DNA from 3 places in the Bacillus sp. MUM 13 genome. Region 1 is predicted to be linked to each of the others. Evidence: predicted binding sites of a transcription regulator. Region 1 holds the regulator's gene; each other region holds the start of a gene.

Region 1 (10,654 bases):
CATTTTTAATCCCGGTAATTTCAGAGTATCTGTTATTCACATGAAGTGTGAATCCCCTTTCATCTGCAATATATATACCATCATGTACTGAATCAATAATCTGTTTGGTAAATTTGAGGTTGGCCAATTCTTTGGTTTTTCTTTCAAATACACATAAAGGATCAAGGGTTTCTAATAGAAATATTACATCACCGAATCGAATTTTTCGTACTGACCTGTAATACTCAATGTCATTTATAGAACAAAACTCTTCCAAAAAATCTATATCCATCCTTATAATTTGTTGACTCAAAAATGTCTGCTGAGATTTTTGAAAAGAAAAGTCATAACTTAAGTGGAAGATGTTCCTGGAGGACTCGTTGAAAAATATAACATCTCCCCCCTCATGAAATAACATGGACGGATGTTCCATTAACTCAATAAAGTCATTTAATTTAAATTCTTGTATCAGCTTTTTATGGATGTTTTTGCTGTGTTCTCGATGGGTCACTCAACTAACACCCCTATCACCAACAATATATTTTTGGATTAATGTTATGTTTATTATAACATTAATCTGAAAATTACAATAAAAATAAGAGCATAGAGAAGAGTTATGTCTTTACTTAAGTTAAACTGTCTATTAAATAGAAAGTCCTATAAACCAGGCCTTTAAGAGCATATCCAACTTTTTGACGCACTTCTTGTATTTGGAAATTTTTAAATATGGAAAACAGCAAAGTGATGAATCCTTCAAATAAAACTTCAACTGCTTATACTCTTCGCGTTTATTTTTCATCGTCTTTTCTGTGTATCCTTTAGCTTGACAGTGGTACATATACCTAAAACATCCTCAAATAACACAAAAAAACCACCCTTCATTGGTTTAGTTTCCAATAGAAAAAGTGGTTTCGGATTAGTTTGATGAAAGATACACCAATTATAGTATAAAAATTCCGATGAAAAATTCACTCTACATCGTATTCTTAGAAAAGCTTGTCCTATAATTGCCTTCAATCAAGTGATAAACCCTTGATATATCAGGATTTATTTTGTTTGTTGCTTGTTCATAGCACTCATCATTTGATTGATCTTTTTCTGGGAAGGTTTCATACCCATTTGCATCATCATCATTTTTAACATTTGTTCATTGATTGGCGGATTTTTCTTTAAGTAGTCCATCATGTATTTCCGAGCTATGAAAAATCCTAATGCTATTCCGACCATTAATGCCAGAACACCAACTAGAATGTATACCCACATACTATTTCCTCCTTCATGTTGTCTATCATACAGTGTACTAGACCAAGGAATATTATACAATACTGCGCAGTAGAAAGTCCTCTATTTAGACAAATTTTCTCTCTTTTATCGGTTTTAGCCAGCCATATCGATTGTTATCGAAATCAAGAGCAAGAAAATTGGAGTCACATTTTCTAATGCATTCAAAAAATGCAGTTTCAGCTTCAAAATTGCCGTCTGCTTTTAAAGCCAAATAATCGACATGGATGATTAGAGCTGCTTTACTGAATCCATTTGTATTGTCTAAGAGATAAACACCATTCTGACTCGTTATATTATTTTTTTTTGTTGTTTTATTCTTTATTTCTGACTGCAGCTGGTTTTCTGGTATCGTTTTTGTAACATATTCGATTTGCTTTTGCAAAATACTCTTCTTCTCACCAGAGGCATTAGTATACTCCAAAAACAAATTGAAAAACATCTTCTCTCTGCCATAAAAATGATAGGCAAATTCATCTTCTATAAGATATATCCGATAATTTCTCAATACAACGCCTCCTAACAGCCTTTTTCTTATTATATCTGCTATTATCGGAAAGAAATGTTGTTATATGATAAAAAAATTAAATGATTTTGTCGAAAACATAATTCATTCACTATTGAGAGGTTTTTTATCAATTACTTCACCCTAATAAATTGGAAACAGACTTAGCTTGGGGCTTCTTCAAGGTAACTCACTCGAAATTCCAAAAATTTCAGGCTATTAAAAAAAGAGAATACATATTTTATGCATTCTCTTTTTCCAAGCTGCAATGTTTAATGCAGATTTTTTTTCATGCTTTTAATTTCTTTAATTTTATCGGGCGTGACATCATTGCCCTCTGGATCTATCACTGTCACGTTTTCTAGGGTATCGGACATTGATTTTCTAAAAGTCTGAAGGTATTCACTTCGAAGCTTAGATTGCTCCTTCGCTTCCTCATTTGTTAAGCCTTCTGCTTTTGACTTCTTTGACAATTCATTAATACGGGCGATTTTTTCTTTCGACAGCATCGTCTCGCTCCTTCTTTTTCTGATACTGTCATGTTATATAAAATCATCGAAAAAAACAAGTTCTATGACTGACTTTCTATCCCTTTTTGATGCTCAAGATAACGGCGGTGGACCGTTGCCTTAGAAACCTTATAGCCAAATCCTCTTAAAGTTGCTGAAATTTCTTCAAAGGTCAGCCCATTCATCCTTAAGCGAACGATCTCTTCGACCGGAACTTCCTTTTTCTCTCTGCCGGCAGGATTGCCATGGTTTTTCAGGTTTTTTTCTGGCCGGAATCCTTGTTCTACTGCCCGGAGCATGCCTCTTTTGATTTTTAGATTATGAAGTTTTCTCTGATACTCTTCAACAATGCCGACAATTTCTATTACCATGGCATCAGAATCCGATAATTCAATTTCACCTTCATGCGAAAGCGTGTAAATAGTAATCCCCTCTTTGATAAGCACATGAAAAAGAGCTATCTTCGCATTTCCCCGACCTAGTCTTGTTTCATCCTGTATCAACAAGGCATTCGCTTTCTTATCTTTGATTAAATCGAGAATTTCAAATATCCCGTCTCTATTCAGCTCATATCCGCTCGCTTGCTCTTTGATAGTGGCACAGACTTCGAAACTTAATTTATCCGCCAGCTTTAATAATTCTTCTTCCTGCCTGGCAAGAGATGTTTCCTGTGAGGATTTTTCAGTGCTGACTCGGCAGTATATCATTGCATTCATTTTTTCCCAACCTTTTTTATTGTTCACTTGCCAGGTTACTGACAAGTTCTCCTTTAGTTACTGGAATAATGATATTGTCCCCCGGTTTAAGGGTTCTGGAGTATATATCATTATGTTTTTCTATCCAATCAATGAATTCAACTTTTGTCAAATCTTCTGTTTTATATTGATCAGCTATCTTCCATAGCGTGTCACCCGATTGCACAGTTACTGATTGATAGGATTGTTTGCCATCGTTATTAAGATTAATAGAATAAATTAATGAAAGAACAAAAACTAAACCTGCTAATAATAAAGTATAAGAATGCTTTTTGACTAGGCTTCTCATAACAATCTTCCTTTCAAATCGAATATTTGTTCGCTTGTTATATGAACAGTATAATACGAACGTGTGTTTTTAGTCAACAGAAATTCGAACTTATGTTTGTATCTCTTAAAACAGCATGTTATAATGAGACAAAGGATTTTGAGAAGAGGTGTGCGTATGACAAAACTTTCTAAACGACAGCAGGATATTTTAGAATTCATTAAAGATGAGGTGCGCAAAAAAGGATATCCGCCTTCCGTACGGGAAATTGGCGAAGCAGTCGGTTTGGCATCCAGTTCGACTGTCCACGGGCACTTATCACGCCTGGAAAGCAAGGGATTAATCCGCAGAGACCCAACTAAGCCAAGGGCTATTGAAATATTGGAAATGGAAGAAAGCAGCAGCATTCCAAGCAGCAAAGTTGTGAACGTTCCTCTCCTGGGAAAAGTAACAGCAGGATTGCCGATTACAGCTGTTGAAAATATTGAAGAATATTTTCCGCTTCCTGAAAGCATGGCCTCACATGATGAACAGGTATTTATGCTTGAAATTATGGGTGAAAGCATGATCGAAGCAGGAATACTAGATGGCGACTACGTTATCGTTAAACAGCAAAGCACTGCAAACAACGGGGATATCGTTGTTGCTATGACTGAAGAAAACGAGGCCACTGTTAAAAGATTTTTTAAGGAAAAGGATTTTGTACGTCTTCAGCCTGAAAACTCTTCGATGGACCCTATCATTTTGAGAAATGTAGCTATATTGGGGAAAGTCATTGGCCTTTATAGAAATATCCATTAAAAAGCGCATGCTATTGCGCTTTTTTTTAATATATGCTGATATATTCATAGATAGAATTTCCTTTTTTTAAAAATCATAACTTGCTAATCCCTGTTTTTCATCATATCAATTTCCGGATGGCTTTTTGAAAGGATTCAGGTTATTAACCCGGTATTTATATTAATAAAAAAACACCACAGCCTTAAAAGACGTGTGGTGCCTGTACTGTATTGTCAAAAATGGATTCAAGTGGCAATAATCTATTAATTTATTTAACTTTTTTTATCCGATTATCTTGATCCCGTCTTGATCCTTGCTTTCCATTCCTTCATCAAATATCAGCCTCGTCCTGAAAAAATGAGATGTTGTTTGATCCGAGGGTTCTATAGAGAACGGAAGCTTAAACATAAATGGAAGGTTATGAATACTTTCTGGTTCTATTATTCTTGATGTTAAAATGGTCGAAGATTCAATGATTTTCTGTTTTTTTTCATTTTTACTAACCTGGATAAAGCTGCATTCAATTCGTTTGAGCTGCTGCTCTATGGTACCTCCTTTGATTACAAAGTCTCCATATACCAGTTCTTCTTTCTTATATGTGTTTTTTTCTAATACGAGATCAATATTTGCTGCACCAATCCCTAACATAGACATATATTTTCTTAAGATCATGAACATCCATTCCTTTGTTTGTTTTTTTAACTATTCTTTTGACCTTTATTGATATTTCATTTTTAAATATTTATCTTCTAATCTTTTTTCTATTTTTTCATTCAACACTTTATCTTTCATAAGTTCCTTTTTATTTTTTTCCACTAATTCCCTCATGGAGATTTTTCTTTTTTTCATTTGGACACCCCTCTTTTTTTCTTTGAATGCCACCCTTAGGATTTAATCTGTTTTAGTTATTAACAACAGAAAAAGCCTTTAACCATTATAATGGTAAAGGCTTTTTCTCATAAATAAAGACCTTTACCAAATTGGCAAAGGTCTCGCTAACAGCATTAAGCTGCCAGCAAAGCCGGGAATGAATTCCGTAATGACGACTTTGCTGTAAAAGCTACTCCCCTTCAGGAGAACGATTCATTTAATTATTTTAAGTTTACTATATTTAATAGTTAATGTCAATGTCATACCGTAATGAATAACAGTTCCATTCAATCAGTCATAATCAGTTTTTCTGCCAAATAGGCAGGATGTTTAGTTAAGACTACTTAAACGTTAATAAAATCAGGTTTTTGATACTGCAAGAGTATTCAATCGAGTATGCCCAGCCGTTCAGCGCTGTAATAAGAACCAGCAGCAGCCAAACATGAATCAGTGAATACTCTATTTGCTTTTAAGTTGTGCCCGCTCAAGGATGTATCAAAGTATATATCTTATACACGCTCTTCCATGCATACACCTCACACATGCCTGTTTTTAAGAAGTGTTCCTCCGTAAATGTTTTCTTTTTCTGTTATAAAATCACTTCTTTGGTTCGTCTAAGCCATATCATGCCAAAGACCTATTTCACATGGTCTTTTCTAAGCATGCATAGGAAAAATAGGCATATCAGAAAAGGCCCATGAAATTCGGCAGCCTAGATCAATTCCGTGTGGATACTCGTGTTTTTCCTATTATGGATTAATACTTTTGCTCCAAATAAAAATGCTGGCTTCTTTTAGGTGTAAACCTTATTAAAATTACAAACTTAGCGGTTCTATTTTCACTGAGTATTTCACAATAACCTTCATCTTTTCATATTTGTCCAGCCATACCCTTCGTGTCATTGGATGAACCAAGGGAGAAAGCGTATGGCCTCCCACTTCCAGCGGTTCTATCTTTAACCTTTGTGTTTCCTTTACAAGCCTCACGGTTTCCCTTTGGAAATAAGACTCGATATCGTGGTTCATTCTATTCATTTCCGTTCGGCTGAGTATGTTTCGGTGTCCTCGGTATTCATCAATTCTTCCCTTTAGCTTAACATGAATGGTTAACGTTTTGAAATGATCATCGACCTGCATATGAACCGTTGAGCGTACCTGACCCAAGGAAACATTGAGATGCGGGATGGGAAGATTCTTTAAATAGTGGTCATTGGCAATGAGCTGAAACATTTGGTCTTCCCTTTTATTAAAGGAACCCACATACTTATTTTCATTAAATAAAGCAGTTCCTTCATACGTAAAATTATCTTTGTCTGCCTTAAATAACGGAAGCACTGGATCCGAATAAGGAGAGTAGACCTTTTCCATAAATTCATGCAAATTGACGATGCTCATTTCCCCTTGATTTCTTCTTTCATAATGCCTGAACATCCGGTAAAGGTTGTAATCCAGATTCTTTTCCATTTTGTTTTCACTTTCTAAAAAATCTTCAAAGCTTCCTCTGACCAATACAACAAAAAGACGCGGAGATACATCAGGATCAGTGAGGATCGTATCAATTAACGAGATGACTTCTTTTTTTGCCAGTTTTTCATTAATGATCAGCACGCGAAGTTGGCCAAGCTTCAACTCCCGATAAAACTTCAGGTTAAATTCTTTTTTCCCTTGCTTTAATAAATCCACATTCAGTGAAAACAGCTTTTTTTTCTCATCAGTAACCGGAGGGACGAGGGTCGTTATTTTCAGTTTGCCTCCTTCACCTTGATTCAGGGACCAAAACGTGACCGGAGCAATCTCCTCAACAGTATTGTCTTCAACATAAGGTGATGAACAGCCTGAAATAATGAGGAGGATACAAAAGATGGACAAAAAAGACTTCATCTAAGACTGCCCCCTTTTCCATTTCATTGCAATGGCAAGTACTGAAGGAACCAAAAGGTAGGTTATTGCACCCAGCCATAGCTGAAGAGTTACCCATACATTTAATTCCTTTCCTTCCCTCCAGTACCAACCATTAATGACTAGCATACATATAAAAACGGCAATAATACTTCCTAAAAATCCCTTACGATTCGTCTCGATGTTTATTCTCCCTGAAACGATTCTTATTGCTCCATATAAACATAGTAAAAAAAGGGCAATCAAATAGAGAAAATAAATCATGTTTAGGGAAATTAATATAAGATCCACCCTTTCAAAAACGGGTGACTGCAGATAGCGGATCATGTTCACAACCGGAAAGCTCATCTTCTCCAAGTATGGTGAACCATAATATAGAAGACAAGCCACAAACAGAACAAGGTATTCAAAGACTGACAGTGCATTGCCTATACTCATTCCCCTTAAAATCTTTTCCTTAGGGCCGATCCAGGGGCCGAGGCAAACTAAATACTCAGGTCCAGAGAGGGCAGACCAAATCATGAACAGTCCATACCATGAAGGAAATGAACTCGCCGCAGGCACCAACGGATACAAATGATGAGTTTCGGCAATCGGCGGCAAAAAATATGGAATATAGACAAGAATCACCCATATCGTGGCAAAAAAACCGATGATGGACAAGCGAATCGTTTTCTCCATCCCTTGAGAAGCGATATAAAACCCGGATGCCATCAAGAAGAAAATAAGCCAGCTCGTCTTCATCGAGGGAAACATAAATTGGTGGACAATTTCGACATACCCCAAAGTGGTCACGATCACTTTAATTAAAATGAAAAAAAAGCCCAGAAGTGCAAAGAATCGGACAAGCTTTTCGCTAAATAGTTGTACAAAGCCGCGATAACCTAGAACATAATAATTTGATGTTAAAAATTTTGACAAAATCAAAAGATTGACCTGCGAAAGAAATCCCACCCCAAGGATCCCTGCCATCATATAAGGATGGACCAAATGTTTGGGCAAAATTAATACATAGTACAGCATTTGCATCCGGTTCACCATGGCAAAGATATAACCGCTTCCCATAACAGCAGTTCGATCAAACAACTGAAATCTGCTGCTCATTCGCTCCCCTCCCCTTTAGAAACCCGCCATTTTTTCACTGTCTTCAAATATTCCGGCCGCAGCTTTGCCCATGGCAATGGTACGCGAACAAAAAGATCTTTCCAATCTCTCCAGTAAAGCGGAGCAACTGGTGCAAAAAATGGCTGTTTTAAGGAAGAAAGAGCATTCAGATGAGCGAGCAGAAGAATCAATCCAAAGGCAATCCCCAAGATCCCCAGAAATGATGCAAGTATAAGAATCAAAAATTGAAGAACGGTAGTTGCTTTTGTGACTAAATAATTCGGCACTAAAAATGACGCAATCGCCGAGATTCCCACGAGAACAATCAACACTTTGCTGGCAAATCCCGCTTCGACAGCAGCTTGTCCGATAACAATACCACCAATCACTCCAATCGTCTGACTCGTTTTTGTCGGCATCCGTAAACTCGCTTCTTTAATAATTTCAATGATAACCAACATGATCACTGATTCCCAAAATGGAGTGAATGGCAGTTTGGTCCGTGATTCCGTGAGTACATACAGAATCTGGAGCGGAATCATCTGATAATGATGAGTGGTTAATGCGACATAAAGAGGAATCAGAGTAATGGCTATAAAAAAACTAAAATAACGAAGGCTCCGTAAAAAACTCGCAATCACCCAGCGATGAACATAATCTTCTGGAGATTGAAACAGATGAAAAAAGGTAATGGGGGCGATGAGCGCAAAAGGTGTATCATTTAGCAAAATAATGATCTTGCCTAGCCCCAGTGAAAAGGCACATGAGTCCGGCCGGTCCGTCTGCATAAACTGCGGAAACAAACTGTGCGTATGATCATCCATAAAAGCGGAAAGATTGGAGCTCTCCAAAATCAAGTCAGTGTTAACTTTAGAAATATTTTTCCGAGCAATTTCGACGATATCCGGATTGGCAATTCCTTCAATATAAAGCATCTGAACCTGGGTTTTGGTATTCGAACCTGCCTGGAATTTTTCTGCTTTTAGCTCAGTGACAGGCAGACGCCGCCGAATCATGAACATATTCTGCTCAATCCTTTCAGTAAAGCTGTCTTTTGGCCCGTACATTATTGTCTCAACTTCTGAATTTTCGATTGCTCGACTGAGCGAATTCTCCAGTTTTACCGCCCACCATTCATTATTCTCTTGATCATGGATGAGAACAGCACCAAACACCATGTGTTCTTTGGCTTCTTCTATTGAATGGATTCTTAAAACGCTACAGGTGGATATCCCCTGAATAAACGTCTGATCCTTGCTCAGGAGAAGCGGCTGAATAACCGCCTCGTTCAGTCTCTCCTTGTCAATTAACGTTTGTATGTAAACAAGTGAAAAAGAAACACCGTTGTTTGTTTGCCTCTGTACGATTTCAGCATCATCCATTTTCTCTGTTACTTTTTTCAATAATTCAAGTGTCACGTCTTCATGAGTATTCCTTTTTTTCTCTTCATTTTTTTTCTGATTCGCTGCTGCCCTTTTCTTTTTACGAAACATCAATACATACCACCTGACCGAATACCTTAATAATAGCTCCTGCATTTATTATGTTCAGGGGAATAGATTTTAACCAAAGAAAACCAAGTGCTCTGTAATGTTTTGTGCCTAGGGACAAGAAAAACAGCATTCAAATGAGGGAGATGAAAATTTATGCTGCCAATGGAAAAGTATTTCGGTAAGTTAGAACTCGTTCATTCATTTTATGGGGCTATGCCTACAGGCGTTACCGTGTCAGAAACCGGGCGTATTTTCGTGTGCTTTCCGAAATGGGGAGATGACGTAAAATTTACGGTGGCGGAAATTGCAGGAGACCAATTGCAGCCCTATCCAAATTTAGAAACAAATTTGGCTAACCCAGCAAACGTTGCTATGTCATTTATCAGTGTCCAAAGTGTAGTGGCTGATGGAAGGGGAACACTTTGGGTATTGGATACAGCAGCACCCAATTTTTCTGAACCAATTAAAAGGGGGGCAAAACTAGTCGCCGTTGATTTAAACACAAATACAATCAGAAATGTGTATACCTTTACAGAAGAAGTAGTCCTGCCAACCACATATTTGAATGATGTTCGCTTTGATTTTCGCGTAGGAAAAGCCGGTTATGCCTATATTACAGATTCATCCTCCAAAGGCCCTGGAGGGATCATTGTTGTGGATTTAGAAACCGGAAAAGCATTCAGAAGGTTAAGCGGAACCCCACCTACATCACCCGATCCCTATTTTATGCCAAAAGTAGAAGGCAACATACTGATGAATAGAAATAAAGACGGTTCCATATCTCCCTTCCGAATGGCGTCTGATGGTATTGCGATATCAGCAGATGGTAAGACATTATTTTTTTGTCCTTTAACTAGCCGTTATCTGTTCTCCATTTCAACAAAAGCCCTGAGAGACAGAAACATACCGGAGACGGACTTACTTTCCCTGGTAGAGTATAGGGGAGAAAAAGGGGCATCTGACGGAATGATCACCGGAGCAAAAGGAAACGTCTATGCAGGGGATTATGAAAACAACAGCATACGCAAGATCATGCCGAACGGGAACATGGAAACCATTGCACATGACCCGCGGATTTTATGGCCGGATACGTTTTCGATTGGTCCGGATAAATACTTATATCTTATTGTGAACCAATTACACCGGCAGGCCCGCTTTCATTATGGCAGGGACCTGAGAGAAAAACCGTATAGTTTGCTTCGCATAAACATT
Region 2 (10,654 bases), on a different contig from region 1:
GGCCGCACGAACAGCTGCTGTAAATAAAAACAGATACATAGAGAAATAGAGGGCAATTTTGTTCCGGGAGCGGATGATTATCTATTTTTCAATAATAATCTGCGAAAAAGGAATTATATACCAATAGAAAACCTGTATCAAATGTTTTATGATATGTAAGGTTTAAAGTAATTAATTGGAAAGGATGGATGGTTATGAAGAAATTATCCGTGATTTTACTGTCATTTGGTTTGGTGCTTGGTTTTTCATTCAGCGCAGGAGACAACGCTAAAGCAAGTACAAAAATCATCACCTACAAAAATTGTACAGCATTAAACAAGGTATACAAAGGCGGAGTGGCAAAATCGTCAAAGGTTAAAAACAAGGGCGGAAAAACGCACTACAGGCCGTACGTATCAAGCGCCCTTTACAGTAAAAACAGCCATAGCGACAGAGACAAAGATGGAATTGCATGTGAAAGATAAGAGCTGAAATGCTCTTTTTTTTATGCTCTGTGGCTTAATAACAAATCCCTGCACGCAGCTTCATGAATTCCGTGCTTTTTAGCTGAGACAGGGCAAACTCTGCTGTATCCTGAACCGATATTTCCGTTCCTCCCTCAGGAAGCATATCCCGTTCAGTACGATAGCTTCCTGTCCTTATTCCATCAGGCAGATAGGTAGGGCAGACTATCGTCCACTCAAGTCCGCTATCTTTAAGGAAGGTGTAAACCTTATGATGTTCAATTGCTGCAGCGGCAGACCTTCGTCTTGATTCGCTGGATTGGTAGCGAAGCTTATCTGGCTCAAGCCTGCTTTGGAGGATCCCCGCGGTACCGACTGTAACCAGCCTTGTAATTCCCTCTTTTTTCATTGCATCGCATATACGCGGTATACTATCTGAAAGTGTTGTGGTTTTATCTGTGTTCAATGCGCTGATCACGGCATCACAGCCGTGTAAGGCAGCTTGTATATCCTTAATTTGCAGCACATTTCCTTCCAGAACAGCTAGTTTTTCATCTGAAATCTCAATTTTTTCAGGAGAGCGGACCAATGCTGTTACATGATGACCTTCCTGAAGGGCATATGTGACTAAATGGCTGCCGACTCGCCCTGTTGCCCCTAATATTAGCAGATTCAAAAATCATCACCTCATAAGATAATTTTCGGTAAGAAAGGTATTGCAATAATAATGAAAATGTATCATATTGCCTTGGCGGATTCTAGTTTGAGTGCAGGGTTTACAGGAACTAAAAAGTGACTGAAGAACTTTTTGGTTCCTATATTACAAAAAAGTGCGTACTTTTTTTCTGAAAGCATATCTCCCATACTAGTTTTGCAGGATATTTACATGAATAACTAGTGCGCTCAAAGTTAGGCACTTATAAATATAGGGAGGGTTTATTAAATGGCGAGTTCATTACAAGATCGTGTTACGCTGAATAATGGAACAAAAATGCCTTGGTTCGGCCTTGGTGTGTTTAAGGTGGAAGAAGGTCCAGAGCTTGTTGAAGCGGTTAAAACAGCAATCAAGCACGGCTACCGCAGCATTGATACAGCGGCTATTTATGAAAATGAAGAGGGAGTAGGCCAGGGAATCAGAGAAGGGTTGAAGGAAGCCGGCATCACCCGCGAGGAGCTGTTCGTGACATCTAAGGTTTGGAATTCAGATTTAGGATACGAGACAGCCATGGCAGCATATGAGCTGAGCTTGAAAAAGCTGGGTCTTGATTACCTGGATTTATATCTGATTCATTGGCCTGTTGAAGGAAAATATAAAGACGCCTGGAGAGGCCTGGAAAAGCTTTATCAGGACGGAAAAGTGAAGGCTATTGGCGTGAGCAACTTCCAGGTGCATCACTTAAAAGATTTAATGAAGGACGCGCAAGTCAAGCCAGTGATCAATCAAGTTGAACTTCACCCGCGTTTAACTCAAGAAGAGGTACGGGCGTATTGTAAAGAACAAGGCATTCAAGTGGAGGCATGGTCTCCATTAATGCAAGGGCAGCTGCTTGATCATCCTGTGCTTGCTGAAATTGCCAATAAGCATAATAAAACAGTTGCTCAAGTTATTTTGCGCTGGGATCTGCAGCATGAAGTCATCACAATCCCTAAGTCTGTGAAAGAGCAGAGGATTACAGGAAATGCAAAGGTATTTGACTTCCAGCTGACTGAAGACGAAATGGTAAAAATAGATGAATTGAATCAAAATAAGCGTGTCGGTCCTGACCCGGACCATATTGATTTCTAAATCCTAAATAGAGGCTGTGCCATTGGTCAGATTCATGACTAGCGGCACAGCCTCTTTTTCTTGTAAGGCATTCGGGCTGTTTAAGCGAGGATTATCTGGTATCTCCGCTGCCTTGATGTTTGGCCTAATTCACTTATGCATTTCCTGCTTGATGGCATCTGGCATTAAAGCATCCGCAAGGTTTCGATTTCTTTCCATGGCATCTGTTATTGGGCAATAACGTGTGGCGCCGCTGGCAACTTTCATGGAGGCAAGCATGGCAGTCAGCAAGTAAGATTGTTTCCAAGGTTTCCTGACGAGTTTGGCTGTTGACCATGTGAGCAGGGTTAGTCCGCATGTCATTCTTACAAAGCCATTCATTATACTAATATTTTGGTTATCGTTCATATCTTATTGCCCTCCCTTCATAAAGTTTTAACATTAAATTGCTAAACTTTAATGTGTTAATATACTGAATATGGTACTATTAAGGAAAATTGGGTTGCATTTTCCTTTTGTCCGGGTCATAAAAAACCCCTTTGATAATACAATGAAATGTATATCCCGATTAAACGGAGGGATTAGAATTGCTGGAACAGCGCTACAGGTGGAAAAATATGCAGCTGCGCGAGCATATTGACGTGCTGGATGGCATGAAGGCTCCGCATATCTTATTGAAAAATACTACTTATTTAAATCAGTATCTGCGTAAATGGATGAAAGCGAATATCTGGATCTATGAAGACCGGATCATTTACGTAGGCGAAAAGCTTCCTGACGATATCACGGGCTGTGAGGTGCAGGATTGCAAGGGCCAGGTTCTGGTTCCGGGTTACATTGAACCTCATTCCCATCCATTTCAGTTATATAATCCCCAGACGTATGCCCGCTATTCGTCATACTACGGGACAACCACATTGATCAATGATAACCTTTTGCTCTTTTTGCAATTAGATAAAAAGAAAGCGTTTACTTTGTTGAGGGAGCTCCGTAATATACCGTCTTCCATGTACTGGTGGTGCCGCTTTGATTCACAGACTGAGCTCAGGAATGATGAGAGGGTTTTTACTCATGAAGATATCAAGTCCTGGCTTGAGCATGATGCGGTCCTGCAGGGCGGTGAACTGACTGGCTGGCCATCCCTGCTTGCAGGGGATGATATGATGCTGCACTGGATTCAGGAAGCGAAGAGAATGAGGAAACAGATTGAAGGGCACTTTCCCGGCGCTTCAGAGAAAACGCTTGCAAAGATGATGCTGTTCGGCGCAGGCTGTGATCATGAAGCCATGACAGGTAAAGAAGTAATGACACGATTGCTGCAGGGATATACCGTTTCACTCAGGTATTCATCCATCCGTCCGGATCTCCCTGTGCTGCTCGATGAAATCTTGGAAATGGGCATATCCCATTTCGATAGGTTCTTTTTTACAACAGACGGGTCTCCGCCTTCCTTCTATGAAAATGGACTGATTGATGTGATGATTAAAATGGCGATTGACCGGGGAATACCGGTAATTGATGCTTATAACATGGCGACTATTAACATAGCGAAGTATTATAACATTGAATACCTGCATGGAACCATTGCGACCGGCCGGGTGGCAAACATCAATTTTTTATCTGACGAGAAAAACCCAGTTCCTGTTTCGGTGCTCGCCAAGGGCAAGTGGGTGAAAAAAGACGGCGTAAACCTTGAAGCCGATACTGATATAGATTGGACAGAATATGATTTTGAGCCGCTAAAGCTTGACTGGAAGATGGATTTTGATGATCTCGAATTTTCCATGCCGTTTGGGATCGAAATGGTGAATGACGTGATTACGAAGCCCTATTCCATCTCCTCCGACGTATCATATGGAGAGCTGTCCTTTGATCACAATGAGTGTTTTTTCTCCATGCTCGACAGGGGCGGCACGTGGCGCATCAATACAATTGTAAAAGGATTTGCAGACAGGCTGTGCGGGATTGTAAGCTCTTATTCCAACACGGGTGATATTGTGGCGATTGGCAAACGGAAGGAAGACATCATCCTTGCCTTTAACAGAATGAAAGAAATAGGCGGGGGCATAGTACTTGCTGAAAATGGTAAAATTATCTTCGAACTTCCTCTGAAACTAAAGGGATTGATGTCAGACAAACCGGTAGAGATGCTTATAAAGGAAGAAAAGGAATTAAAGCAGTTATTGAAGGAGAGGGGATATCCTTTTTCTGACCCGATTTATACGATGCAGTTCTTCTCATCCACCCACCTGCCTTATATCCGGGTGACTCAAAATGGAGTATACGATGTTATGAAGAAAACTATACTCTTTCCTTCTATAATGCGTTAAAATATAAAAGAAGAAGTTTTTCAACCTCGAGGGAAAGAGCCTGAAAATTTAGTCAGGGAGTGTGCGGTCACCATGCGTAAAACTTTTTCAATCCTGCTGTCTTCGTTTCTTCTGGTGGCTGGCTGCAGCCATAAACAAGATGACAAACCCAAACAGGAACCTCGGTCAACGGATAGCACTAAAACTAAAGATACAGATATAAAGCAAGGTTCATATAAGTACCCTTTAACGGGTATAGGCACGAAAAATTCTGCGGACAGCAGGGCAATTGCCATCATGATTAACAATCATCCGAAGGCAAGGCCGCAAACAGGGCTTTCCAAAGCAGATGTTGTGTACGAAATGCTTGCTGAAGCAGGTATAACCAGGTTCTTGGCTGTATATCAAAGTGAAAAGCCAGAGCAGGCAGGTCCAGTCCGCAGTGCGCGGGATTACTTTGTAAAATTGGCCAAAGGCTTCAATAGTATTTATATAGCACATGGTTATAGCCCTGATGCCAAAAAACTGCTCAAAAGCGGTTATATTGATAATCTGAATGGGATCCAGTATGATGGCACACTGTTCAAACGATCTTCAGACCGGAAAGCTCCGCATAATTCCTATATTACCTACAGCAGCATTGAAAAGGGAGCAAAAATGAAATCGTTTAATTTAACCGGCGCGCCCAGGGCCTTTTCATTTTTGAACGCTAAGCAGCTGAAGGAATTGCAGGGAGACCCGGCAGGAACGATTTCCGTTTCATATGGTTCCGCATCATTCGATGATACTTATGCGTATGATAATGCCCAAGGAAAATATAAACGGTATACAAACAATCAGCAAACGGTGGAATATAAAACAGGTGCATCCATTCTGCTTGACAATATTTTAGTGATTGAGGCGCATCACAAGATTATTGACAGCTACGGGCGCCGTGATATTAACTTTACTTCAGGCGGCAAAGGATATCTCTTTCAAAAAGGGAAAGTGAACAAAGTAGAGTGGAAGAATGTACACGGGGAAATCGTTCCTTTCAGGAATGGCAAAGAGGCAGGCCTCGTCCCCGGAAAAACGTGGGTGAATATCATCCCGGATCATCCCGGGCTTGCTGGCAGCCTATCCTATAAGTAATAGGGAATCAGACATTTAAAGGAGATACACTATGCAAATAGAGAAATTAAGAGGAAAAGAACTGGACCAGCTTTTTAAAGCGGTTTTGACTTTAAAAGATTTGGATGAATGCTATCGGTTTTTTGATGATTTGTGCACGGTGAATGAAATTCAGTCACTTGCACAGCGCCTTGAGGTTGCACGCATGCTTCAAGAAGGAAAAACCTATCATAAAATCGAAACGGAGACAGGCGCAAGCACAGCTACGATTTCACGGGTTAAGCGCTGCTTAAACTACGGAAACGATGCCTATACAATGGCACTTGACCGAATTGCGGAAGACTGAGTTACCGAACGCTTATAAAATCAGCACAGACAGCCGGATTATCTATTCCGGCTTTTTGTTTTTTAGGGGATACTGGGCAGGTTCATGATAGCTATGAGTCCGGGCCTTCTGTTCTTGCTTGCATATACTTGCCTGGGCAGGACATGAGCTTTTCGTATTTGTTTCAGAAATTTTTTGCAAATACATCTCTTTTTTATTGAAAAATCTTAATGCTATAATGTAATGGGAATTAGAATGGAGGATAACGATGTACGATTTTCGCGAGTGGAAGCATGTGTTCAAACTCGATCCAGATAAGGAAATAAGTGATGAGGCGCTGGAGGCGATCTGCGAATCCGGAACAGACGCCATCATGGTGGGGGGATCTGACGGCATCACCCTTGAAAAAGTATTGGATTTAATGGCAAGGGTGCGCAGATATACCGTGCCATGTGTCCTGGAGATTTCTGACGCAGAGACGGTAACGCCAGGATTTGATCTGTACTTTATTCCCTCTGTCTTAAACAGCACAGATCCGGATTGGATTATGAATCTGCATCATAAAGCTGTGAAGGAATACGGGGAAATCATGAACTGGGACGAAATATTTGTAGAAGGATACTGCATTCTTAATCCTTACAGCAAGGCAGCGCTTTTAACAAAGGCTGATGCAAACAAGGATGCCGAGGATGTTGGAGCCTATGCGATGATGGCCGAAAGAATGTTTCATCTTCCTATTTTTTATCTGGAGTACAGCGGAATGTACGGAGATCCTCTTGTCGCAGAAAAAGCAAAAAGTAATTTGGAAGAAGCTGTCTTTTTTTATGGGGGCGGCATTGCTTCAGCAGAGCAGGCTAAGGAAATGGCAGCTCATGCAGATGTCATTGTAGTCGGAAATATTATTTATGATAACCTGGAAGCGGCACTGGAAACAGTAAAAGCTGTTAAATAGAGTTTGAAGGTTCTGATTCAATCCCGAAGCACCTGGCACTATGAGGCCAATATCAAGCAGGGAGTTAAGGGGAAAAGGCCTTTCTGCTTGTGCGCCTTTTCTCCGGGAGTGGACAAGGGGTTTGAATTTTTTATATACTAGGAACAAACGTTCGAAAAAAGGCGGTGTTTTCATGCAGTTTTTATCTGAGAAATTAGTAAATGGTTTAAATGAACAGCAGCAAAAGGCAGTGAAAGCAACGGATGGCCCCCTTTTGATCATGGCCGGCGCAGGGAGCGGAAAAACCAGGGTGCTGACACACCGGATTGCTTATTTAATGGTGGAAAAAGAAGTGGCGCCATGGAATATTCTTGCGATCACTTTTACAAATAAAGCAGCAAGGGAAATGAAGGAGAGAATCCGGGCAATATTGGGTGGAGCGGCAGATGAAATCTGGGTATCCACCTTTCACTCGATGTGTGTGCGGATCTTAAGGCGCGACATTGACCGGATCGGCTTTAACCGTAATTTTTCAATCCTCGATACAACTGATCAGCAATCGGTGATTAAACAGATTCTTAAAGATAAGAATATGGATACGAAAAAATATGATTATCGGGCAATCCTCGGCAGCATCAGTTCAGCAAAAAATGAACTTGTCAGCCCTGAAGAATTTGCAAAAACAGCAGGCGATTACTATAGCCAGGTGACTGCTGATGTTTATACAGAGTATCAAAAAAGGCTCCGCAAGAACCAGGCACTCGACTTTGATGATTTGATCATGATGACGATCCTGCTGTTTCAGCGTGTTCCTGAGGTGCTTGAATATTATCAGCGCAAATTCCAGTATATTCATGTGGATGAGTACCAGGATACAAACCGGGCACAATATATGCTTGTAAAGCAGATGGCATCCCGCTTCAGGAACATCTGTGTTGTCGGTGATTCCGATCAGTCCATTTACCGCTGGCGGGGTGCTGATATAGCCAACATCCTGTCTTTTGAAAAGGATTATCCGAATGCAACGGTCATTTTCCTTGAGCAGAACTACCGTTCGACGAAAAGAATTCTTTCCGCAGCCAACGGTGTCATTGGAAATAACAGCAACCGGAAGCCGAAGAATCTTTGGACTGAAAACTCTGAAGGAAATAAGATCTTTTATCTCCGTGCAGACAGCGAGCAGGGAGAAGCACAGTTTGTAGCCGGAAAGATTAATGAAATATCCAGGGATTCTGGCAGAAAGCTCTCTGACTTCGCCATATTGTACCGCACAAATGCACAGTCACGTGTCATGGAGGAAGTGCTGCTGAAATCCAATATCCAGTACAGCATCGTGGGCGGCATCAAGTTCTATGACCGCAAAGAAATCAAGGATATCTTAGCTTATTTGCGCCTGATTGCGAATCCGGATGATGATATCAGCCTGCGCAGGGTGATTAATGTGCCGAAACGGGGAGTAGGCTCTACCTCCCTGGATAAAATCGCGGACTATGCTGCAAGCCAGGACCTTTCCATGTTTGGGGCGCTGGAGGAGATTGAGCATATCGGTCTCAGCCCGAAAATCATGAAGGCGGCAAGGGAGTTCCGGGATCTTGTCAAAGGCTACAGCAACATGCAGGAATACCTTTCTGTTACAGAGCTGGTGGAAGAGGTCATCGGCAAGTCAGGATACCGTGAAATGCTTGAGGCTGAAAAAACAATCGAATCTCAAAGCAGGCTGGAAAACATTGATGAATTTCTATCTGTAACAAAGAACTTTGAGGAAAAAAATGATGATAAATCACTAGTTGGATTCCTGACTGATCTTGCTCTAGTGGCAGATATTGATTCACTGGATGATACAGATGAAGCACAGGAGACAGTCACATTAATGACGCTGCACTCTGCAAAGGGGCTGGAGTTTCCTGTAGTGTTCCTATTGGGGCTTGAGGAAGGCGTGTTTCCTCACAGCCGTTCACTCATGGATGAAGAAGAAATGGAAGAAGAGCGGCGTCTTGCTTACGTGGGTATTACGCGTGCAGAAACCGAGCTTTACATCACGAATGCCCAAATGAGGACACTATACGGACGGACAAACATGAATCCTGTTTCCCGGTTCATTAGTGAAATTCCGGAAGACCTGCTTGAAGACCTGATGCCGAAGCCTAAGGCCAAAAGGTTCAGCAGCCAAAGCAGCTATTCTTCAAAACCTGTTCAATCAGGCGGCACCCAGCGTACCCCATCATTTGGGCGGGCTGTATCGGCGCCTTCTAAAACAGGCGGAGATGAAATCGGCTGGAAGGTCGGCGACAAGGCTTCACATAAAAAGTGGGGAACCGGAACGGTCGTCAGTGTGAAAGGTGAAGGCGAAGGGAAGGAACTTGATATTGCATTCCCGAGCCCTACCGGCATCAAACGCTTGTTGGCCAAGTTTGCACCAATTGAAAAAGCATAAATGCGGGCATTCTCCCGCAGTCTAAAATAAAATAGAAGCTATTCAGACTGACTGAAGGGTCTGTCAGTCTGAATTTATCTGTAAAAAAGAAAGGGCTGGATTTATGGACATAAAGGCTGCGCAAAAAATTGTCACAGACCTGCAGAATCTGCTGAATCAGTACAGTTATGAATATTATGTAATGGATAAGCCCTCTGTGCCGGATTCAGAGTATGACAAGCTTTTAAGAGAGCTCATTGAATATGAAGAGCAATTTCCAGAGCTGCGCACTCCTGATTCTCCGACACATCGTGTGGGCGGAGCGATTTTAGATATGTTTGAAAAGGTCGAGCACAGCAGTCCGATGCTCAGCCTTGCCAATGCCTTCAACGAAGATGATTTAAGGGACTTTGACAGAAAGGTCCGCCAGGCAGTGGGAGAAGACTATTCCTATGTCTGTGAATTGAAAATTGACGGTTTGGCCGTGACCCTGCAGTATGAAAATGGCTACTTTACCCGCGGGGCGACCCGGGGGGACGGGACGGTCGGCGAGGATATCACGGAAAACCTGAAGACCATTAAAACCATTCCTCTTAAACTTAAGGAAGCAGTTACACTCGAGGTCCGCGGTGAAGCGTTCATGCCGAAGAAATCATTTGAAGCTCTGAACAAGGGGAAAGAAGAGCGCGGAGAGGAGCCATTCGCAAATCCGCGCAATGCGGCTGCAGGGTCCCTAAGGCAGCTGGATCCCAAACTTGCGGCGAAAAGAAAGCTTGATATTTTTCTATATGCCATTGCAGATCTTGGCGAAACAGGTGTGAAGTCTCACAGCGAAGGCTTGAACCTTCTGGATAGGCTTGGCTTTAAAACCAACCATGAACGGAAAAAATGCGCAGGCATTGAGGAAGTACTTGAGTATATCTCGGGATGGGGAGAAAAGCGTCCGAATCTGGCCTATGACATCGACGGAATCGTTGTAAAGGTGGATTCCCTTGATCAGCAAGAGGAGCTGGGAAGAACGGCAAAAAGCCCCCGCTGGTCCATAGCGTATAAATTCCCTGCCGAGGAAGTCATAACCACACTCAGGGATATTGAGCTTAATGTCGGCAGGACAGGGGTCGTAACCCCAACTGCCATACTGGATCCTGTTCGTGTTGCAGGCACGACCGTACAGCGGGCCACTCTTCATAATGAAGACTTAATCCGCGAAAAGGATATTAAAATCGGCGATAAAGTAGTTGTCAAAAAGGCCGGCGATATCATACCAGAGGTCGTGAATGTCCTTGCTGAGAAGAGGACAGGCGAAGAGAGGGATTTCTTTATGCCTGCGCATTGCCCTGAGTGCGATAGCGAGCTTG
Region 3 (10,654 bases), on a different contig from region 1:
TTAACTTTTTTAATATTATTAAACTTATTTAATTCTCTGCAAAAAGTACAATGCGGCAGACTAATGGTATTCCTGTGAAGATATCTAGTAGGTACGCAGAAGAAATCATCTTCATTTGCATTTTGTTCTTGCAGCATATAAATATGGCCCGATCTAATGACCGGGCCTCTCTCCACTCTTATCCATTTTCCGTACTTTCTATCTTTCTAAACTGTTGCCGTTTATTAATTTGCCTTGATGACAATTTTCCCTTTGGCGTGATGGCTTTCGCTTTTCTCATGAGCACTGCGGATACCCTCTGCACTCAATGGGAATGTTTCGCCAATGATGGCTTTCAGCTTTCCTTCTTCCATCAGTTTCGCCAATTCTTCTAGCTGCTGGCCATTAGGGTTAAGCCATATGGAAGCCGCTTTGATTTTTTTCTTTTCAGCGAGTTCTTTATCAGGCTCACTGACCAGGGAAGGCATTTTCCCTCCTTCTTTAAGAACGGAAAAGCTTTTTTCCTGAATTTCTCCGCCCATGGAATCCAGTACAAAATCATAATCATGCAGGATTTTGTCAAAATCCTGTTTTTTATAATCAATCACTTCATCCGCACCAAGAGATTTCATGAACTCCACATTTTGGGTTCCTGCTGTCGTCGCTACATAGGTACCTGCATTCTTTGCCAGCTGAACGGCAAGGGATCCAACACCGCCGGCCCCGGCATGGATCAGAACCTTATCGCCTTCTTTTACCTCTCCGAAGTCAAATAATGCCTGGTATGCTGTCAAACCGGCCAGCGGAATCGATGCTGCCTCTTCGAAGCTGACATTATCCGGAATTTTCGCTGCAAGAATATCATCAACGGCCGCATATTCCGCATATGTTCCGCGGTTTGTTGTAGCCGGCCTGGCAAATACCCTGTCCCCGGGCTTGAAATCCGTTACGCCCGATCCGATAGAATCGACAGTCCCTGCCGCATCCCAGCCAAGGATAATCGGAAATTCAAATGGAAGCATTTCCTTTAGATAGCCTTCACGCAGCTTCCAGTCAATAGGATTGATCGAGGTCGCCTCTAGCTTAATGATAATCTCGTTTTCTCCTGCTTCCGGCTTTTTCATCTCTGCCTCTTTCAGCTGTTCTTTACCGCCATATTGTTCAATTACAATCGCCTTCATCCTTATCACCTGCTATGTCTGATTTTGTTTTTTTTTCACCTACACTGTTTATTTCCCATTGTCTGCATGCCAAAACATTTGAGCATGCCGGCAAAGGCATGTGCACTAATTTTCCTATCCTGTATTGTAAAAAAGGCCAATTGCCGGTACGATATGAAAAGAGGTGATAAATGTGTCAAAGGTTCAAATTAAAGTAAACGATAATGGCTCCCTGAAAGTGACAGGAGATATTGAGCTATTGGACGGCGAAGGCAATGTAATTGAAACAAAACCTGTCTTTTCTCTCTGCCGCTGCGGGCTTTCAAAGAATATGCCCTTCTGCGACGCGTCCCACAAAGGGAAATTCCAGTCCAGTGTCCGTGTAAAAACCGAAAGCTGATCGGCCTTTAAGACTGTCTCTTTTCCGGGCGGTCTTATTTCTTTCTTGAAGCAAAAGGCACTTTCCCCCCGCTGATGCCCTGCTGGCCAATCGGGCTTTTACGTACAGCCGTCTTTGACCTCCGCGGTTTCCTGCCTGTTAAGTAAATCTTATATCTGCAATATGGCTGATCCCGATTATGTGAGCCTGCTGAAACCGGTCTACTATATGCAGCTTTTGCCCGCTTTCATTGTAATAATGTATGGTGCCGATCAATAGCTCATATCTGTGTTTGCCGTAATGGGTGATGGTTACCGTCCTTCCGGTTTCCATGGCTTCTCCCATCACCATGTTCATTTCTTCCAATTGCTGTTCATCCAGGGCAATCTGTTCTTCGTACGTGTCTTCCTTTTCCCAATCCCGAAGCATTTTCACATGCTCAGGAAGCATCATTGATGTCCATTTAATCTTTCCGCGATCTCGAATCACTGCATATCCCTCCTGACAAATCCTGCATTTCATGATTGCTGTACTATGATTTATGGCCTCCCAGAAGCTTGCTGCGGTAAACAGCCGTTCCAGCTGCTGTATAGGAGACAGCCCGAAGCAGTGCTTTTGAGCCGTATTTATTCCGGATACGGTCAACTGTATAGGCCAAGTCCCTCTTTTTCCAGCGTGATGAGTCAAACAATGTCAGCTGCATTTCATTATCATCGACGATATTGGATAAGGTAACAGATATGCTCCGTACTGTTTTGGAAACATAATTTTCCCGGAAAAGCTCCAGGCAGATTTCATATAGATCCATCGTAATGTTTGTTGGTTCGTCAATGGATCTCGACCGGTGAAAGCCTCCTCCGAATTCCTCACGGCTGTAGCCGATCCCGAGGCTCACCGTCCTGCCTGCTTTGCGTGAAGACCGGGCCCTCCTTCCGACCTCCTCGCATATTTCAAGCATCACATGCTTCACTTCTTCCTCTCCCTTATAATCGCGAAGAAGAATCTGGCTTTTTCCAAAGCTCACCTGCCCCTCCATGATCGGTGCGCCAATTTCAGAAAGATCTATCCCCCATGCATGATGGTAAAGCTGGTTGCCCATAATGCCGAATTTTTCCTCCAGCAAATGGAGCGGATAATTGGCAAGCTGCCCCACTGTAAAGATGCCCATCCCATTTAAGGTTTTTTGAAGGCGTTTTCCAATTCCCCACATTTCGTTAAGGGGAGAAACGGGCCAGAGCTTTGTTTTTACATCTTCATATGACCATTCGGCGATGCCCTTTTTCTTGGCTTCAAGATCCAGGCACAGTTTGGCTAAAAGCATGTTTGGGCCAATCCCGATTGCACATGGAAGCTGGAATTCCCGTTCGATGTCATTTCTTATCTTTTCGGCAATCTCCCTGGCATCCCCCCACAGCGGCACGGCACCGTCCACCTGCAGGAAGCTTTCGTCGACACTGTACACATGGATGGATTCCTTTGGCACATATCGATGGAACAAGCGGGTAATTTCTGTAGACATCCTCAGATATACCGCCATTTTAGGCTCTGTCAGGATAATCCGGGGATCATCAGGGATTTCAAACATCCGTGATCCGGTCTTAATTCCAAAATCCTTTTTCAGCCTGGGAGAAGCGGCGAGCACCACACTTCCGGAGCGTTCCAGATTTCCTACCACAGCGAGATGGCATTCCAGCGGATCGAGCCCGAGCATGACAGCTGAGCAGCTTGCATAAAAACTTTTAATATCGATGCACATGATAGATTTTTTCGGCATTGATCTGTAATCCATGTTCTTTCTCCACCCAACAACAAGAATATACGTTCGCTTACATTAGTATACCCATTATATTAATCGAATACACGTTCGTGTTCAATGGAAATTTTACTTCAAAATTCTACATTTTGAGCTTCCATTCCGGTTATATCCAATTTTCCAGGAAAATACCGGGATATTCCTGCGGAAAACCTGCAGGCAGATGATTGGAAATGCCGGCAAAAAAAAACTCCCTCTTCAGGGAGGAAGATCTGCACTGGTATCTTCTAATAAAAAAGGACTTCGAAGTTTGCCGCATTGACTGTTACTGTAAAGGAAGTATCTAAATTTGACCGGCGCATCATTTCAATGACATACACCTTATCCTCAGGTATATGAGAAAAATCCCTCACCAGAAATCGTTCGCTCTTTCCCTTTTTCAGTTTTTTAATGGCGGAAAGCACGGCCTGCTGCTCCCGAAGGCTTTCCTGGTCGTTTTGGACAAGCAAGAGCTTAGCTTCTGTGCTGGCAGGAGGAGAATGAGAATGCTTAATGCTTCCAGTGTACCAGGGCTTTACTTTCATTCCGATTTTCAAATCATTAACGTCCAGCTTTCTGCCGCTCGTGTCTTTAAGATAGGTGGAATCTGAAACCGTATAATATGTATTTTTAATCAGTACCCTCTTTTTATCCTGAAGATCTGTTATAAAGCCCATTTCCCCTTTTTTCACACTTTCTGTTTGAGTCTGGAGCTGGATGCATCCAAAAAGAAAGAAACATCCTAATACAATAAGACATGTTTTGAAATCAGTCATTTTGCCCGCCTTCTTCCCGTCTGCTATATAACAAGAATAACAGAAAAGAATCATGGAAAAAACAGGGAAATTACCAAATGGGATTTTCATGAAAAGAAGCCATTATGCACATACTAGTTTGCAGCGGCTCTGCTGATCTTGTCTTCTAATTAGAGAAGTACTATGTTCCTCTAAAGCATAGTGCTTAGAGCCTTTATAAAAAAGGAGGACTTGCGATGAATAAGATGAAGTGTTTATGCCTTATAGCCATCATTTCCGCTGCATGCTGCCTTAATGGACAGCAGGCTGCGGCGTTATCTTCACAGGAAAAAGAGACGGGCCGCATCGGTCTTGAAGCTGGAGATCTGGCCCCTGACTTTGAGCTTGCCTCTTTAAATGGAAAAAAGCTTAAGCTGTCCGGCTTTCGGGGTAAAACTGTCATTTTAAACTTCTTTACAACCTGGTGCCCGCCTTGCAGGTCAGAAATCCCTGAAATGCAGAGCTTTTTCCAGAAAAATCAAAACAGAGACATTACCATTTTAGCCGTTAACTTGACTGCAAATGACAGAAGTTTGGCAGCTGTTCAGGATTTTGTGAAGAATAACAACATGACATTTCCGATCGCACTCGATAAAAATGGAAAAATCGGCAGCCTTTATAAAGTCTATACGATTCCGACTTCGTATATCCTTGATAAAAACGGCATGATCAGGAGTGTTATGATCGGGCCTATGGATGAAAAGAAAATGGCGGAACTGACTCAGGACAAATTCTAATAAGGAGCGGGAAAGTCTTCAGCTTTCCCGCTTTTGAATGATTAATAGGCTTTTGCCCAATAGACCATATGTTTTTCATCTTTGCCGCAGCAAACGCACTTATCTGAAAGGGTTTCCTTTTGAAATGGAATGCATCTGGAGGTTGCCCCTGTTTCTTCTTTTATTTGATCTTCGCATTCTCTGCTTCCGCACCACATCGCTTTGATGAATCCCGGATGAGCGGCGGACACTTCCTTGAATTCCTCCATCGTTAACACAGAGGAGGTTTTTTCTTCCCGCAGCTTTAACGCTCTTTTATATAAACTTTTCTGGATCTCTTCAAGTGTTTCTGCCACTTTCTGTTCAACATCATCAATTGGAACAAAAGACTTCTCGCCAGTATCCCTGCGCACAAGGATCACCTGTCCTTTTTCAATATCACGCGGCCCTGCTTCCAGCCGGAGAGGAATGCCCTTCATTTCATGTTCATTGAATTTCCATCCTGGCGATCTATCGCTGGCGTCTATATCCGTGCGGAAGGTTTTGGAAAGCCTGTTTTTTAAATGATAAGCAAAATCGAGCACTCCTTCTTTATGCTGGGCAACCGGGATGATCATCAGCTGTACCGGAGCTGCTTTTGGAGGAATAATCAGCCCCCTGTCATCTCCGTGCACCATAATCAGAGCACCAATCACACGTGTAGTCAGGCCCCATGAAGTCTGGTTCACATATTGCAGAGCACCGGACTTATCACTGTACTGAATGTTAAAAGCTTTCGCAAAACCGTCTCCTAGGTGATGGGAGGTGCCCGTCTGCAAAGCCTTGCCGTCATGCATCAGGCTTTCAATGGTATATGTGAACTTTGCGCCGGCAAATTTTTCTTTTTCTGTCTTTTGCCCCTTAATCACCGGTATGGCAAGAATCTCTTCACAAAGTGCTGCATACACATCAAGCATTCTTTTGGTTTCTTCATGTGCTTCCTCATCCGTAGCATGCGCGGTATGTCCTTCCTGCCAGAGAAATTCCAGTGTCCGGAGAAACGGCCGGGTCGTTTTTTCCCAGCGGATTACGCTTGCCCACTGATTATAAAGCTTAGGCAAATCGCGATAGGAATGAATAATTTTGCTGTAATGCTCACAAAACAGCACCTCTGAGGTCGGACGGATGCACAGGCGCTCAGCAAGCTCCTCTGTTCCCCCGTGCGTCACCCAGGCAACTTCAGGAGCAAAGCCTTCGATGTGGTCTTTTTCCTTTTGCAAAAGGCTTTCAGGTATCAGCAAAGGCATATACACATTTTCATGTCCTGTTTCTTTAATCCGCATATCCAGTTCATTTTTAATGTTTTCCCAAAGCGCATACCCGTACGGGCGTATAATCATGGATCCGCGGACGCTTGAATAATCGATTAAGTCGGCTTTGGTCACAACATCGGTATACCACTGGGCAAAGTCATCACCCATGGGTGTAATTTCTTTGACAAATTCCTTTTTCATTCATTTCACCTCATTTTTATAAACGCAAAAAAAGCCTGATCCCAAGAAAGGGACCAAGGCTTTGGCGGTACCACCCTTATTCAAAAAACACCGCAGTGTTTCATGCTCTTAAGAAGGATAACGGATTTAACCGCTGCCTCTTCGCCATAAGGCCCGAAGCAGAACTCAGAAGGCAGGTTCAAATGGGTTCCTCAGGAATATTTCAGCTGTATAATTCCCTCTCTGTAATAGGCACCTTATATTTTACTAATCCTTCTTTAACGTTTCATTATCAGTTTTTTAGTACTATATTATTTTTAGCCCGTCCATGTCAAGACCTTTTGTCATTTTTTAAAAAAGGCCCTTTTCCCAAGAGTCTCCACCGTTTTCGGAAACAGATTGTGCAGTCTGCTGGCGGCATTCATCCATCCCGGAAGGTTAATTTCCCGCTTGCCGGTAAACATGGACCCAACCACCTTTTCCGCCACATCCTTTGGATTCAGCATGAATTTTTCGATATTTTTCGTATAGGATCCTGATTCATCCGCAATGTTAAAAAAGTTGGTTTGAATCGGCCCCGGATTGACCGTTGTAACAAAAACATGATCCCTCTTCAGCTCCATCCGAAGGGCATTGGAATACCCGAGAACAGCAAATTTGGTAGAAGAATAAAGACTGGACTTCGGCGTGGCCATTTTTCCTGCCTGTGATGCTATATTTATGATATGCCCGCTTTGGCGCCGCTTCATACCTGGAAGCACCATTTGAGTGGCCGCCATCAGACCGAAAACATTCACGCGGAACATGGCTTCAGTTTCCTTCATATCCGTTTCATCCGCTTCCTTGAAGACTCCGTATCCGGCATTATTTACAAGAACGTCTATTTCACCCGCTTGTTCATAAATCTCGCGGAAAACTTCCCCGACTTTATCGGAATCGCCTACATCAAGCTGATAGGCATATGCTTCAGTGCCATACTCCTTAATTAATTCTTCCTTTAATTCCAAAAGCGCATTATAATTCCTTGCAAGCAGGACAACTTTTGCCCCAAGACTGGCAGAACGCCTGGCAATTTCCCTTCCTATTCCGCCTGATGCACCTGTTATTACCACACATTTTCCCTGTATTTTACTCACTTCTTCACCTCTGCAATTGGTTGATTGCATATATCATAACACCTGAAGAGGTGTCATGCTCAATTTCTCCTAAACTCTCCAGATAATCAAGCTGTCCAACTGTCTCTGACAGGGTCAGTCCAAGCTCTCTTTGATACACCTTCGGGAAAAGCTGCCTGCATATTTCAAAGCCTGAAGATGGATGTGCCTCTATCATCTTTTTGACCTTCATAGCACGCTCATGCTGCCGTACCCTGCCTGACAGTATCACTGCCGGCACATCCCTGATTTCTTCGCCATGCCCCGTATAAACCAGCGAAATAGGAAGCTCCAGGCATTTTTCGAGAGAACTGTTATATTGCAAAAGAGGTTTAGGACGCTCTTCTCCTGGCTGAAAAGGCGGCTCCATTAAAGGGTTTGGCGTAATTTTTGCAAGCAGATGATCACCGCCTATCATGATTCCATCACTTTCTTTATAGAAGGACAAATGGCTTTGTGCATGTCCTGGAGTTTCTATGGTTTTCCATCCGCGAAGTCCCGGAAGATCGTCTCCTTCTGCCAAAAAGGACGTAAGCTTCTTATTGGTAATGGAACGGTCTGCGCTCCGGTAATCATTTATGTAGCCAAGCATTTCATCTGGTATGCCCATTTCACGGGAAAAATCTTTATAAAACTGGTCATGAAGCTCAATAAAGTCCTCATCCATCTCAAACCATCTTTGGTTATAGAGGTGGCCAAGAATGTTAATGTCTTTTGTAAAAAAGTCGAGACCGCCTGCGTGGTCAGGATGGTGGTGAGTAATCAGCACCTGCTCGATATCGTTCATTTCAAGACGTAGTTCCCCGAGCTGCCGGATCAGGCTAGAACGGGATTCCCCGGTCCTTGAGCCTGCGTCAATCAATGTCAATGCATCTCCTTTAACAACATACACATTCACATCCCCTACGGCATAGGGAGTCGGAAGTGATAATTTAGCAATATTTCCAATCCATTCGGCCATCATACATACCCCTTATAAAGTTATATTTAAATAGATAATTATATAAACATGCAGCGTCATTTAATTAAACGCTGCCAATTTCAGCCTCATGTGTCTCCGGATCGTGCAGAGGAACCCAGCATCAGCATGAACAGACCATTAACAGAGCAAAACGATAAATGAACCATCATGTCATTAGTTTATCATTGACAATCAGAAATTGTCATTATTTTCACATAACTTTTTATCGAAGGCAAGGGCAATCGGTGTGCGAAGAAGCAAAGAACCTGTCTGTTAGGCATTCTGTATATAGAGCGGGATAACTGTATAACCTGCCTAGCCCAGAAATGGCCGGGTATACAACTGTTTAAACAGCATTTGTGATTCACATTTGGCATCTCCTGCCTCAGGGATTTTTCAGAAAAATTAATTATTGACAAACTGCTTGTACATGCCCCATAATCACTAATAACTAAAAATAGCACGGCATTGATTAAGGCCAGTAGATGCCGCATGGCGAAAGAGAGTGAAGCTCAATTAGGCTGAAAGGCTTCACCGCCCTCTGTGACACTGAACCTACCTTATAGCTTTCAGCAAAAACTGACGTACATTCCAGCGTTAATGGATCTTAAGCTGCATCTTCCCCTGGGAAAGATGAAAAAAGGTGGTACCACGGAAGCCAGACCTTTCGTCCTTTATTGGACGGGAGGTCTTTTTATTTGTCCCGGTTAATCTTGAGGATTTTCACTCGCCAGCTGCGGGTCCACATCACTAATAGAGCTATGAGGAACTTATGCTAGGGTATTGAGCCATGACACTAATCTAAGGAGATGGAAAATATGAGGAAAATCGCTTTTATCGGCAGCGGGTCCATGACAGAAGCCATTATTGCAGGAATGCTTGCAGGCGGAAAATATCAGCCCCAGGAAATTTATGCTGGCAATCATTCCAATCAAGATAGACTCTCCTATTTGGCACGGAAGTTCGGGATATACACCACACAATCCAAACAGGATTTATTAGCGGAAGCAGACATAGCTGTCCTGGCGGTAAAGCCAAAGGATGTGCACGCAGCACTTTTGGCATCAAGAAATCACTTCCAAAAAAGCACCCTGCTGATTTCCGTAGCTGCAGGGGTTCATACTTCAAGCCTTGAAGGCATTCTTAGAAAAGATATCGCGATTGTCCGCGCTATGCCCAACACATCTGCAGCCGTAGGTAAATCGGCAACAGCCCTTTCAGCGAATCGCTTTGCGCATGATAAAGAAATGAATGATGCAATCACTCTTTTTGAAACAATAGGCACAGCAGAAATAGTTGAGGAAGACCAGTTAAACGCTGTGACCGGGCTTTCCGGAAGCGGCCCGGCCTACATTTATTACCTGGCCGAGGCGATGGAAGCTTCCATAGGAATTCTTGGACTTGAAAAAGCAACAGCGAAATCCCTGATTATCCAAACCTTAATAGGAGCAGCAGAAATGCTGCAAAGGTCAGACAAATCCCCTATAGAGCTCAGGAAGGAAGTCACATCCCCAGGAGGAACGACCGAAGCTGGATTAAGGGTTTTAGCGGAATACAGGGTACAGGAAGCTTTTGAAGCATGTATATTTGAAGCCGCTCAGCAATCCCGGCGCATGGGCCAGCAGATTTCACAGCAAATTGAGGATGCAGGAAAAGAAGATCGGTAAGCCCATTCCCCAGCCAATATTTTGGCTATACCCTTTGTAGCTTGAAAAGCGGAAGCGCCTTGATCACCTTGCGAAGCAAATAGGGTTTTGCATAGCAAGGTAGGCACTGAATCTAGATTAATAAAAACCGAAAACGCCTGTCAGAGGATCAAAGACTAAGAATGCCGCGTCCTGCGGCAACGTCTTTGTGGCACCTTCCTTGGGGCCCTCAGACAGATAAAGCGCCTAAATAGAAAGCGCAGAAACCCCCCGTTCAAAGAATGAACGGGGGGTTATTGGTTATTCAGATTAATACGGCACGGTCATTCAGCATGCCCTCTCCTTTAATGCTTTGAAATTCATGGAGCAGCCTTTCAACAGTAAGATGCTGTTTTTCCTTGCCCCTTGCCTGAAAAATGATTCTGCCTTTATCCATCATGATTAATGAATTCCCAAGATCTATCGCCTGCTGCATGTTGTGTGTCACCATTAATGCCGTCAGCTGATTTTCCTCGACTATTTTCTTTGTGAGAGAAGCAACCAGCTCTGCGCGGGATGGATCAAGCGCTGCAGTATGTTCATCCAGAAGCAGGATATTGGG

Evidence for each region. The regulator LexA, encoded in region 1, represses DNA repair genes until DNA is damaged. The targets are predictions, from matches to a motif close to CGAACATATGTTCG.
Region 2: pcrA (DNA helicase PcrA) is a predicted target of LexA. The motif match lies at 7,045-7,058, and genes of this name have one in related genera.
Region 3: BIV59_RS17255 (Y-family DNA polymerase) is a predicted target of LexA. The motif match lies at 3,372-3,385, and genes of this name have one in related genera.

The regions. Positions count from the first base shown of each region.
Region 1 is NZ_MLYQ01000019.1:1,436-12,089, forward strand. It holds gene BIV59_RS06440 (sigma-54 interaction domain-containing protein) at 1-490, opposite strand, end outside; gene BIV59_RS06450 (YneF family protein) at 1,027-1,242, opposite strand; gene sirA (sporulation inhibitor of replication protein SirA) at 1,328-1,768, opposite strand; gene BIV59_RS06460 (DUF896 domain-containing protein) at 2,038-2,274, opposite strand; gene BIV59_RS06465 (YneB family resolvase-like protein) at 2,337-2,990, opposite strand; gene yneA (cell division suppressor protein YneA) at 3,007-3,318, opposite strand; gene lexA (transcriptional repressor LexA) at 3,475-4,098, shown strand; gene BIV59_RS06480 (sporulation protein) at 4,360-4,749, opposite strand; gene BIV59_RS23185 (FbpB family small basic protein) at 4,795-4,926, opposite strand; gene BIV59_RS06485 (Ger(x)C family spore germination protein) at 5,763-6,827, opposite strand; gene BIV59_RS06490 (GerAB/ArcD/ProY family transporter) at 6,828-7,949, opposite strand; gene BIV59_RS06495 (spore germination protein) at 7,946-9,442, opposite strand; gene BIV59_RS06500 (L-dopachrome tautomerase-related protein) at 9,596-10,654, shown strand, end outside.
Region 2 is NZ_MLYQ01000090.1:22,268-32,921, reverse strand. It holds gene BIV59_RS18385 (excalibur calcium-binding domain-containing protein) at 195-464, shown strand; gene BIV59_RS18380 (NAD(P)-dependent oxidoreductase) at 499-1,119, opposite strand; gene BIV59_RS18375 (aldo/keto reductase) at 1,387-2,229, shown strand; gene BIV59_RS18370 (YgaP family membrane protein) at 2,359-2,616, opposite strand; gene BIV59_RS18365 (adenine deaminase C-terminal domain-containing protein) at 2,796-4,538, shown strand; gene BIV59_RS18360 (DUF3048 domain-containing protein) at 4,611-5,648, shown strand; gene BIV59_RS18355 (YerC/YecD family TrpR-related protein) at 5,680-5,973, shown strand; gene pcrB (heptaprenylglyceryl phosphate synthase) at 6,221-6,904, shown strand; gene pcrA (DNA helicase PcrA) at 7,077-9,317, shown strand; gene ligA (NAD-dependent DNA ligase LigA) at 9,421-10,654, shown strand, end outside.
Region 3 is NZ_MLYQ01000082.1:161-10,814, forward strand. It holds gene BIV59_RS17240 (NADP-dependent oxidoreductase) at 225-1,160, opposite strand; gene BIV59_RS17245 (CDGSH iron-sulfur domain-containing protein) at 1,324-1,539, shown strand; gene BIV59_RS17250 (YolD-like family protein) at 1,678-2,007, opposite strand; gene BIV59_RS17255 (Y-family DNA polymerase) at 2,051-3,307, opposite strand; gene BIV59_RS17260 (hypothetical protein) at 3,559-4,086, opposite strand; gene BIV59_RS17265 (peroxiredoxin family protein) at 4,302-4,841, shown strand; gene proS (proline--tRNA ligase) at 4,883-6,313, opposite strand; T-box leader at 6,359-6,583, opposite strand; gene BIV59_RS17275 (SDR family NAD(P)-dependent oxidoreductase) at 6,637-7,458, opposite strand; gene BIV59_RS17280 (MBL fold metallo-hydrolase) at 7,433-8,410, opposite strand; gene proC (pyrroline-5-carboxylate reductase) at 9,226-10,074, shown strand; gene BIV59_RS17290 (ABC transporter ATP-binding protein) at 10,358-10,654, opposite strand, start outside.